3 regions of the Rhizobium sp. WSM4643 genome follow, and region 3 is predicted to be linked to each of the others. Evidence: riboswitches for the same ligand, from Rfam matches in the RefSeq annotation. Region 3 holds a riboswitch; each other region holds the start of a gene.
What was found. A riboswitch is a leader RNA that binds a small molecule or an ion and turns the genes downstream of it on or off. The one in region 3 is predicted to bind cobalamin.

Region 1 (3,268 bases), 1.4 Mb from region 3:
CTCATTCCGGGACGACGCCGTGAAACGCCGAAACCTGTCTCTTGCCGTCTTCCTTGTCTTCGCAGCGCCCGCTGCCGCGCAGACCATTACTATCTGTGAGGATCTGCGTGGCCGCCTCGCCGACCTGCCGCGGTCGATCGGCAATAACAACGGCTCGGAAGCGCGCCAATATGCCGGCGCCATGGCCGAGCAGAACCTCGAGCTGCGCAAGGTCCGCAACGAGCTGCGCGGCAACGGCTGCACCTCGGGAAGCATGGTCGTCATCGGCGGCGAGAATGCCGATTATTGCACCGAGCTCTCGCAGTCCGAAGCCCGCATGATCGACAACATCCGCTATCTCCAGGACCGCCGTGAGGAGCTGCGCAACCAGACCGACGGCAATGACGACGCGCGCCGCGAGCTGACCGCCGCTCTCGACCGCAATGGCTGCAACAGCGAAAACGTCTATGCCCCGAGCGATCGCAGCGCCGACGAACCGGCTCCAAGCGTCGAGGAACAGGCGATGCGCACCGATACCTTCATTCCGCTCGGCGGTGGTGACGAGGTCGATCCGCGTTACGGTGTGCCGCGGGCCGAGATGCTATCTCCGGTCAGCACCATGTGCGTGCGCAGTTGCGACGGCGGCTTCTTCCCGATCAGCTCGAACGCCACATCGGTCGATTTCGGCCGCGACGCCCAGACCTGCGCCAAGATGTGCCCGGGCATCGAGACCGAACTGTTCTATCGTGACGTGACGAGCACCGAAGCCTCGAACATGATCTCGGTCGCAACGGGCACGCCCTACAGCGCCATGAAAAATGCCTTTGCCTACAAGAACCGCACGCCCGGGGAAAAGTCCTCCTGCGCCTGCAATCTCACCGCCTATTATGAGGAGATGCGCGGCAAGCAGGTGGTGAGCGAACCGCCGCAGCAGAGCTCCATCACCACCATCCGCACCAATCCCCCGGCGAAGGATGCCGCAGCTGCGCCGCAATCATCCGTTCCCGAACGCCCCTACGATCCGACGCAGAACCGCGTCCGTCAGGTCGGCCCCCAGTTTCTGGCCGGCGATCAGGGCTCGATCGACCTCACCAATCCGGCAACGCCGGGCCCGCAACCACAACAACAGCAGTGATATCAATCAAGCCACCCAAACCGCGCGGCGGTTTTGGGACTACGACATGCATCTTCGATGCGACGCACTTTATTTAGGGCTCGCTTCGTCCCCATCCATCATGAAAGACGAGTTCCTCGAGCGGCAGCCGCTGCCGCCAGCCTTTGACGGAGAGTTCCGGCTCGTCATAGAGCCGATCGACGAAACCGGCACAGAGCCAGGCGACCACCTCGATATGCTCGGGTATGCCGAGAATGCTTTTCAGGTCGCCTTCACGAAAGATGCTGACCCAGCCGACGCCGACCCCTTCCGCCCGCGCGGCAAGCCAGAGGTTCTGGATGGCGCAGACTGTGGAATAGCTATCCATCCTCGGATTGTGCGTACGCCCCAGCACCACGCTGCCGCCGCGGGTGGGATCGCAGGTCACGCAGATCCCGAGCGGCGCCTCCGTAATGCCTTCGAGCTTAAGCGAACGATATGCCTGCCGCCGTTCGCCTTCGAACATCAGCGCCGCCTCCTCGTTGGCGCTGGCAAAGGCATTCCGGACGCGCGCCCGCACAGTCGGGCTTTTCACCAGAATGAAATTCCACGGCTGCATGAAACCAACCGACGGCGCGTGATGGGCGGCCGTCAACAGACGCTCCACGACATCGTCTGGCAAGGGATCAGGCAGGAACTGGCTGCGAACGTCGCGCCGCGTCATGATCGCATAATAGACGGCCTCGCGTTCGGCCAAGGAAAAACCGGACGCCGCCGAAAGGGCATCCTCATCAAAGGGTCGCATCGTCAAATCCCCAACAACGCAACCGCCCCGCCGTCCGCGCGGATCGGTCTATCTAGCCAGGCCGGTCTTCTGACTGGGCGTCATCCGTCTGCCGCAGCCTTCCCGGCAAGAAGCCAGTGGCGTGATAAGCGGCAAACGTCGGCCTTACAGCGTTGGGCACGTTCCGGCTTTGCACCGGATTCCCGATTCTCCCGCCTTACCGGCGGGCACCTGACGGCGCATCTATTTCAGGAAAGCGCGGCGGCGGCAAGGCGGCCCGCAAGCCGCCGACACGCTGCATGTAGCCTTCGGCGATGTCGATGACGCCGACAGCAGCCAGGCAACCGCGATCAATGCCGTTGCCCAGCGTATCTCTATTCCTCCACCGTCCAGCGCGATACGGCAGTACCCGCCGGTTGGCTGGGCTTGGCGCCGGCAGGCGCCAGGGTGAAACGACCCGCATGTACCCCAGCACCCCATTCTACTTTATGATTTATTCACACATCAAATACACACTGCGTTTACGCGTTTTGGGTTGCTATCAGGACATGGGCATGAGGGCTCGTGATGTGACCGTCAGCGTCGATGCCCGTATTGATACGCCAGTCCGGAACATGTCCGACTGAGCCGCAATTCTAGGCCGCCGCGGAATGTTCCAATTTTTGAAAACGATGCCTCTGACCGCCAAGCTGGCGGCGATTATCGTTGCCGTGAACCTCTGCGGCATTTCCGCTTTCGCCACCTATACCTGGATGTACGAAACCCGGGCCTTGATCGATGGCGCCAAGGCGAACTGGTCCAAGAATGCCGAGCAATTTGCATCTCTGGCGGCGGGCGGCGTCAAATGGGGGAAGGCGAACGCGGTTCGAGAGGCTTATTCGCTCTATCGCGACGACCCCTCGCTCGATCTCGTGCAGTTTGCCGCATTCAACGCCGAACCTGCCGCCGTCGATACCTGGGCGCGCGATGGCGTCAGTGGTTTGCCGGCACCAACCGATCTGGCAAAGAGCTTGAGCGCGAAACCGGAAAAGACGACCATCGATGACGGTAGAATATCTGCCGGCGTCGTGACGATCATCGCGCCGCTCCCGCTGGATAAGTCGGGCAAGGCCACCGGTTACATCGTCACGAACTGGTCCGTCGAAAAAATCGCTTCCGAAGTCAGGCAGAAAGTTCTCATTTCGCTGCTCACGCAGTCCGCGATCACCGCCATGGCCGTCGTTGCCTTCCTTCTCGCCATGCGCAGCCTCGTTGGCCGGCCCATCAGGGTGATCAGCGAACGAATCAGCGCGTTGCAGAAAGGCGATCTGGTCTCTCCCGTCACCTACAGGGAAAATGGCGACGAGATCGGCTTTCTGGCGCGGGCATTGGAAGTTTTCCGTCACGAGGCGATTGCGAAGGTCGAGAGAGAG
Region 2 (3,268 bases), 350 kb from region 3:
ATATTGTCCTCAACGCGCAGCAGGAAGCAGGAAACCAGTTCGCCGCGCTGCTTCTTGCCGGCATTGAGGAAGGTCGGCGTCGCCGGCTGGAAGCGGCCGGAAATGATCTCCTCCACCATGCCGCGGGCAAGGGTCTCGTCGCCGCGCGCCAAGGCCAGCGCTACCATGCAAATGCGGTCCTCATAGCGCTCGAGATAGCGCTTTCCGTCGAAGGTCTTCAGCGTATAGCTGGTGTAGTATTTGAAGGCGCCGAGGAAGGTCGGGAAACGGAATTTCTTGGCATAGGCCTGGTCGAACAGGTCGCGCACGAAATTGAAGGAATACTGATCGAGAACCTCCTGCTCGTAATAGCCCTCGGTCACGAGGTAATCGAGCTTTTCCCGAAGGTTGTGAAAGAACACCGTATTCTGGTTCACATGCTGCAGGAAATACTGCTTGGCAGCCATTCGATCCTTGTCGAGCTGGATCCGTCCCTCATCGTCATAGAGGTTCAGCATCGCATTCAGCGCGTGATAGTCGAGCGTTTCCGCCGCTTTCAAAGGGCGTTCGCCGGCGGGATGAGCAAAAGTGTTATGCGGTTTTGCGCCCGCATCCCGCGTCAGAGTTGTTCCCGTGTCCAAAACCGTTCCAGTCCGTGTTTGACGTTGGCGACATCCGCTTCCGTGCCCAGCAGCTCGAACCTGTAGAGGTAAGGCACCTGGCATTTCTGCGAGATGACGTCGCCGGCGAGCCCGTATGTCTCGCCGAAATTGCTGTTGCCCGCGGCAATCACGCCGCGGATGTGTCCTCGGTTTTCCGCATCGTTGAGGAAACGGATCACCTGCTTGGGAACGGCACCCTTGCCGCCGTCGCCGCTATAGGTCGGCACAACAAGCACGAAGGGTTCGCGGATATGGAACGCGTCAGCGCCACTTGGCGGAATGCGCGTTGCGCGCAGTCCGAGCTTGGCGACGAACCGATGGGTGTTCTCGGATCGGCTGGAATAATAGACGATCAGGCCCATCGCTTTTCTCGATCAGGAGAGCGCGCTGATCATGTCAGGGCGGAAGCCCGCCCAATGCTGCTCGCCGGCGATGACGACAGGCGCCTGCATGTAGCCGAGGCTGCGGACACGATCGAGCGCTTCGGCATCCTCAGAGATATCGACGATGTCATAATCGACACCCAACCGGTCGAGGGCACGGTAGGTGGCGATGCACTGGACGCAGGCAGGCTTGCTGTAGACGGTAATGGTCATGATATTCCTCGTGATGCGATTGGGACGCAGGAGATCGATCGGAAATCTGCCGATATCCGTCGAAAAATCTCTGGTGATTTGAGCTATGCGGCTGTTCAGCTCCGCCGTCTACGTCTAGCGGGTGGCGGCCTGAACTGAGATACTGACATGACTTCACCCCGAAGTGGCTCAATGCGAAGGTTTCGGGGGCGGAGGCTCGGGCCTGCGAAACGCGATGCGGAGATTCCCCGCAGCAACGCAACGCGACCTTCCGGACACCCCGCCCGTGGACGTTTCGTTCGAGGCAGGTCTCCTGGCTCACGGGTCAAAGCGCCTGCCCAGCCTTCCCGGAGCGTCATGCTCCAGTGACCTGAAATCGGACAGTTGCTCGCCGCTTACAGTTGCGGGGGCAGCTCCGGCATTGCCGCGCCATGATGGCGAGGCGCACCGTATTCCCGTCTTAGCCACCGATCCTCACGAATCGATGGAACCTCGAACACTAGATATAGTACGCCAATCCAAATTCGCGTCAACGGATGGTTTGTGCATTGCGTTACGACAGGTTTGAAATCGCTACGTTCCTGGGAGCCCCCACGATGAGAGCCGACCTATGGCCGGTCCCGCGATTTTCGATTCGAGATCTGGCTCGAATCGTCGATGGCACATCCCGCCGGTGACGAGCGCCGGAGGAGGAAGTCAGAAAAGTTATATTTTTATCCGAAGCAGCCTCAGCGCGTTGATCGTCACCAGCACGGTGGCGCCGGTATCGGCGAGGATCGCCGGCCAGAGCCCGGTGATGCCGGCGATCGTCGTCACCAGAAACACCGCCTTCAATCCGAGGGCGATGGTGATGTTCTGCAGGATGTTGCGCATCGTGCGTTTGGAAAGTTCGATCATCCGCGCCACATCGCTAACGCGTCCGTGCAACACGGCGGCATCCGCCGTCTCCAGCGCCACATCGGTGCCGCCGCCCATAGCAATGCCGATATCGGCAGCCGCCAGCGCCGGAGCATCGTTGATGCCGTCGCCGACTTTGGCGACGATGAAACCCTGGCGCTTCAATTCGCCGACGATCTGCTGCTTGTCCTCCGGCATCATCTCGCCGCGCCAGTCGATGCCAAGGATGCCGGCAACGGCTGCTGCCGTCCGCTTGTTGTCGCCCGTCAACATCATCGCCTTGATGCCTGCTGATTTGAGGGCAGCGAGCCCGGCCTCGGCATCCTCACGCGGCTCGTCGCGCATGGCGATCAGGCCGGCCGCAACACCGTTGACGAGCAGCACCGACACGCTCTTGCCCTCGTCGTTCAGCGCCGCGATGCGTGCATCCTGTTCAGCACTGAGCGCCCCGCGCTCACGGGCGGCGGGCGGCGACAGCAGGTCCAGCGTCTCGCCGCCGACTTTGCCGCTGACGCCCTTGCCCGCCAGCGCTTCCAGCTCGAGGGCCGGCGGCACGGGAACGCCGACTGACTTGGCGCGGTTGAGGATCGCCAGCGCCAGCGGATGGCTGGAGCCTTGCTCCAGCACCGCCGCGCGCGACAGCACCTGCGCCTCGCTCAATCCGAAGGAGATGATATCGGTGACCTGAGGCCTGCCTTCCGTCAGCGTGCCTGTCTTGTCGAAGGCGACCATCGTCACCTTGCCGAGCGTTTCCAGCACCGCGCCGCCCTTCATCAGCAGCCCGCGCCGCGCACCTGTCGAAAGCGAGGCGGCAATTGCCGCCGGCGTCGAAATGACGAGCGCGCAGGGGCAGCCGATCAAAAGGATGGCAAGGCCCTTATAGACCCATTCGCCCCATGGCCCAGCGAACAGCAGCGGCGGAACGACCGCGACCAGCGCTGCGACCACGACCACGCCGGGCGTGTAATAGCGCGAAAACCGATCGATGAAGCGTTCGGTCGGCGCCTTCGATTCCTGCGCTTCCTCCACCAGCTTGACGACACGGGCGATGGTGTTGTCGGCGGCCGCCGCCGTGACGCGAACCCTGAGCACCGCATCGCCATTGACCGTGCCGGCAAAAACGACGGCATCGACGCCCTTGCGAACCGGCGTGCT
Region 3 (3,268 bases):
CATGTATGGCGATCCGTGGCGCGAGCAGCGCTATTCCGACGACTGAGCCTTCGGTTGCGAGAAGCGGCGAAGCGCAAACACACCCAGGCCGAACAAAGAGGCAAGCCCCGTCAGAGACGCCATGCTGGCGGCATGGAATGGGATCCCGCTCCAGCGCGGCTTGACGATATCGGCTGTGTTGAAGGCCTCGCCGCTGAACCGGCAGGTGATGAGCGCGAGACCGCGCCGCACCATGTCAGCATCGACAGCGGAAATGATTTCGCCTGCAGCAGCCCTCTCCCGCGGCATCTCGCGCATCGAAAGCAAGACGGCCTTGGTCGCGGCCAGATAGGCATGGGCGCATTCGTTGAACGGGCTTTCCTCAGCCGTCACGCTGCCCGGCATCCGGCCCCACAGACAGTAGGAATACTGGATCTCGGCATAGTTCAGCATGCGGCGAAACGGCTCGTTCGTATCGACTGCACGGGATGCAAGGTCGATAATCCCACTGCGATAGTCAGACATGACTGCCATCTCGCCATGGGAAATTTCCGGGATATCCAGGCCTGCATGGCTGCCGCCATCGCTGCGACTATGGGCAAAAGCGCTTCCGGCAATGAATAGAAGCAAGGTCGCGCTGAGACCAAGAAATGCAAGCCGTCGATAGAGATAGCGTGCCATCCCGCCAACTTGCCTTCCTGTCCTCGGACTCCTGACGGACGAGAGAGGAATACGGCGCCGCCACATATCCCTTCTCCCCAAGGGGAGAAGATGCCGGCAGGCAGATGAGGGGGTGAGCAGCAAAGCTGCGAATGCACTGAGCACAAGCGAAGGGCAACATATAGGGCGCGCCGTGCGGCCCCCTCATCCGACCCTTCGGGCCACCTTCTCCCCGCTGGGGAGAAGGGGTAGCAAGTCGCCACCTCGATACGCCGGATCACCGAAACGCTGGCCGCAGCCCGCCCTTAACCGCAAGCCGCTTTTCCGCCAATGCTCCGAAGGCAAGGCCCAAGGTTGCCCAGAGGATCACATGCATGCCGAGTGAGGTCGTGCGGAACCGCCAGAGCATCATCGCCGAGAAGTTCTCCGGCACCTCGTTGATCGGCGGCAGCAGATAGAGCACGAGGCCGATGAAGACGAGATAGGCGATGCCGGCGATGATCGCGCCGTTCCAGAGACCGAAACGCTCGGAAAGGCGGCGCGACAGCGCCACTGCGGCAACCAGCGCCGCAAGCGAGACGACGATCATCAGGAAGAAAAGCTCGGTCCTGGCACCGATCGTGTCGGGATTGCCGACCGCCGGCGGGTTGGCCGGATACTTGATACCGGGAACGAGGACAACCGCCACGAACGCGGCGATGGCGATGACGGCCGAGGTGCCGCGTGGCGAAAGGCTGCTGAAGCGGCCTTGCACGAAAGCGAAGGCGAGCGCAAAGAGCCCGCCGACGGCGACGCTGTAGGCCATGACGCCGGTGAAAAGGCCAAGACCGGCCTGTGTGGCGCGGCTTACGATTTCGGGTTCGGCAGCCTCGCCGGCCGCCTGGGCGCTTGCCTCCTCGAAGGCGATCGCCGCATCGACCAGCGGCTCGCCGAAAGTATGGGCGAAAGCGAAAACGAGGATGCCAGCCATCAGGCCCGCGAGCATGCCGCGAAGCAGAAGATTTCCAACCATGTTAGGAACTCCGATCGCGAAGCGCGTTAATGGCAGGGAAAGCCGAGGAGATGGCGGCCGTCATGCACGAATTCGTGCACATACATGCCGTTGAACAGCGCCATCGCGCCTTCCTCGGTGCCGACGAAATAGAGGACGATGAGCATCAGCAGGCCGCCGAAGATCGCCCAGGGCAGGATCTCGCCTACAGGGATCGGCGCCGGTACAGCAACGGGCGCGAAAGTGGTGTCAGACATGTATTCCTCCGGGAATGACGCGTTCAGTCGAAAGAGTGCTTGTGCAGTAGGGTCTGACTTCCAGCGCGAAGAGCTCACGCTGGTCACAGTGGCGCGACCGCGCCGGACTTACACCGGCTTCCAAACCCGCAACAGCACGGTTATATCTGCACGCCGAAGAGACTGTCAACGAAACTTCACAAGCCGGCGAAGGACGCTGTCGCAGCATTCGGGAGACAAGAACGACTGTGAACACGCGCCTCACCTGGATCTGCCACGGCGCGACGGCAGCAAGCCGCAAGGCCCTGTTCCCGCTCGACGAACCGCTCGAGGACAAGGCAGTAGAGGAGGCCGGCAGGATGACCCCCCCGCCCCGCGCCGATCGCATTGTCACGAGCCCCGCCTTGCGCGCCCGTCAGACTGCTGACGCGCTCCGCCTCCAAGCCCGGATAGATCAGGCGCTTTGCGACTGTGACCATGGCCGCTGGGCCGGCAGGTCAATCGCGGCGATCGGGACCGAAGAGCCGGAAAACCTCATGGGGTGGATGAGCGATCCGGAAGCGGCTCCGCATGGCGGCGAGAGCCTTGTTGATCTGCGCAAGCGCATCGCCGGCTGGATGGATGGACAGACTGTTCTCGACGGCCACATCATTGCAATCAGCCATGCGGCCGTCATCCGGGCAGCGATCGTGCATGTGCTTCAGGCGCCACTCTCCTCCTTCTGGCTGAGCGACGTCGAGCCGCTTTCCGTTATCCGCATGACCAGCAACGGACAGCGTTGGTCTCTGCGCTTCCAGCATTAGAGACTGCTGATCTTATCCAGCTTTGCACAAGCAAATCGCGTCATCTCTGTTGAACCCGGCTTTGCGGGAACTACTTCCTTGTCCCAAGGAGATGGAAGAATGACATATGATTGGAGTGGCGAGCGCACACGACGCCTGCGTTTCATGCGTGTCGCCACAGTCACGGTTCTGGTCGGTCTCATTGTCAGCGTTCCGCTGCTGATCGTCACCGCCTGAAGCACTGGAAAGGGCGAGCGATGCATTAGCACGCTCGCCTTCGTTCTCCCGCATGAGCCAGTCTTCCGAACAATCAAGGGCATCGCGCTGATAACGACGCCCTGATTCCCCACAAGCCTGTCGGGTCTCTCTGCGGCACGCAACAGGCTGCTGCCTCTGATAATTCGCCTTCTGGTTTCAACAAACATTTCAGACTTTCGTGATATTTCCGCGAAGGTGGAGATGGAGAAGGCATGATGCCGGTGTTTTTCCAAAGCAGGGCCGGACGGCAATGCGTGTCGATCGTGGTGTCTGGAGTGACCCTCTGGCTTCTCGGCACGCTGCTACAGCTCGACGACAGCCTGGTCGCCTTCCTGATCGGATTCGGCGAGTATGGCGCCGAC

Region 1: it holds a riboswitch for cobalamin, as region 3 does, so the genes downstream of both, bluB (5,6-dimethylbenzimidazole synthase) here and N1937_RS18025 (CbtB domain-containing protein) in region 3, are expected to answer to the same signal.
Region 2: it holds a riboswitch for cobalamin, as region 3 does, so the genes downstream of both, nrdH (glutaredoxin-like protein NrdH) here and N1937_RS18025 (CbtB domain-containing protein) in region 3, are expected to answer to the same signal.

Annotation. Positions count from the first base shown of each region.
Region 1 covers NZ_CP104040.1:2,258,066-2,261,333, forward strand. The annotation lists gene N1937_RS11430 (DUF2865 domain-containing protein) at 20-1,114, shown strand; gene bluB (5,6-dimethylbenzimidazole synthase) at 1,188-1,877, opposite strand; cobalamin riboswitch at 1,920-2,106, opposite strand; gene N1937_RS11440 (hypothetical protein) at 2,074-2,319, opposite strand; gene N1937_RS11445 (methyl-accepting chemotaxis protein) at 2,507-3,268, shown strand, end outside.
Region 2 covers NZ_CP104040.1:3,962,578-3,965,845, forward strand. The annotation lists gene nrdE (class 1b ribonucleoside-diphosphate reductase subunit alpha) at 1-620, opposite strand, end outside; gene nrdI (class Ib ribonucleoside-diphosphate reductase assembly flavoprotein NrdI) at 599-1,003, opposite strand; gene nrdH (glutaredoxin-like protein NrdH) at 1,016-1,237, opposite strand; cobalamin riboswitch at 1,503-1,726, opposite strand; gene N1937_RS19630 (heavy metal translocating P-type ATPase) at 1,922-3,268, opposite strand, start outside.
Region 3 covers NZ_CP104040.1:3,616,069-3,619,336, forward strand. The annotation lists gene N1937_RS18010 (sulfite oxidase-like oxidoreductase) at 1-46, shown strand, start outside; gene N1937_RS18015 (hypothetical protein) at 31-660, opposite strand; gene N1937_RS18020 (CbtA family protein) at 917-1,651, opposite strand; gene N1937_RS18025 (CbtB domain-containing protein) at 1,678-1,887, opposite strand; adenosylcobalamin (AdoCbl) riboswitch at 1,901-2,038, opposite strand; gene N1937_RS18030 (histidine phosphatase family protein) at 2,115-2,669, shown strand; gene N1937_RS18035 (putative bifunctional diguanylate cyclase/phosphodiesterase) at 3,122-3,268, shown strand, end outside.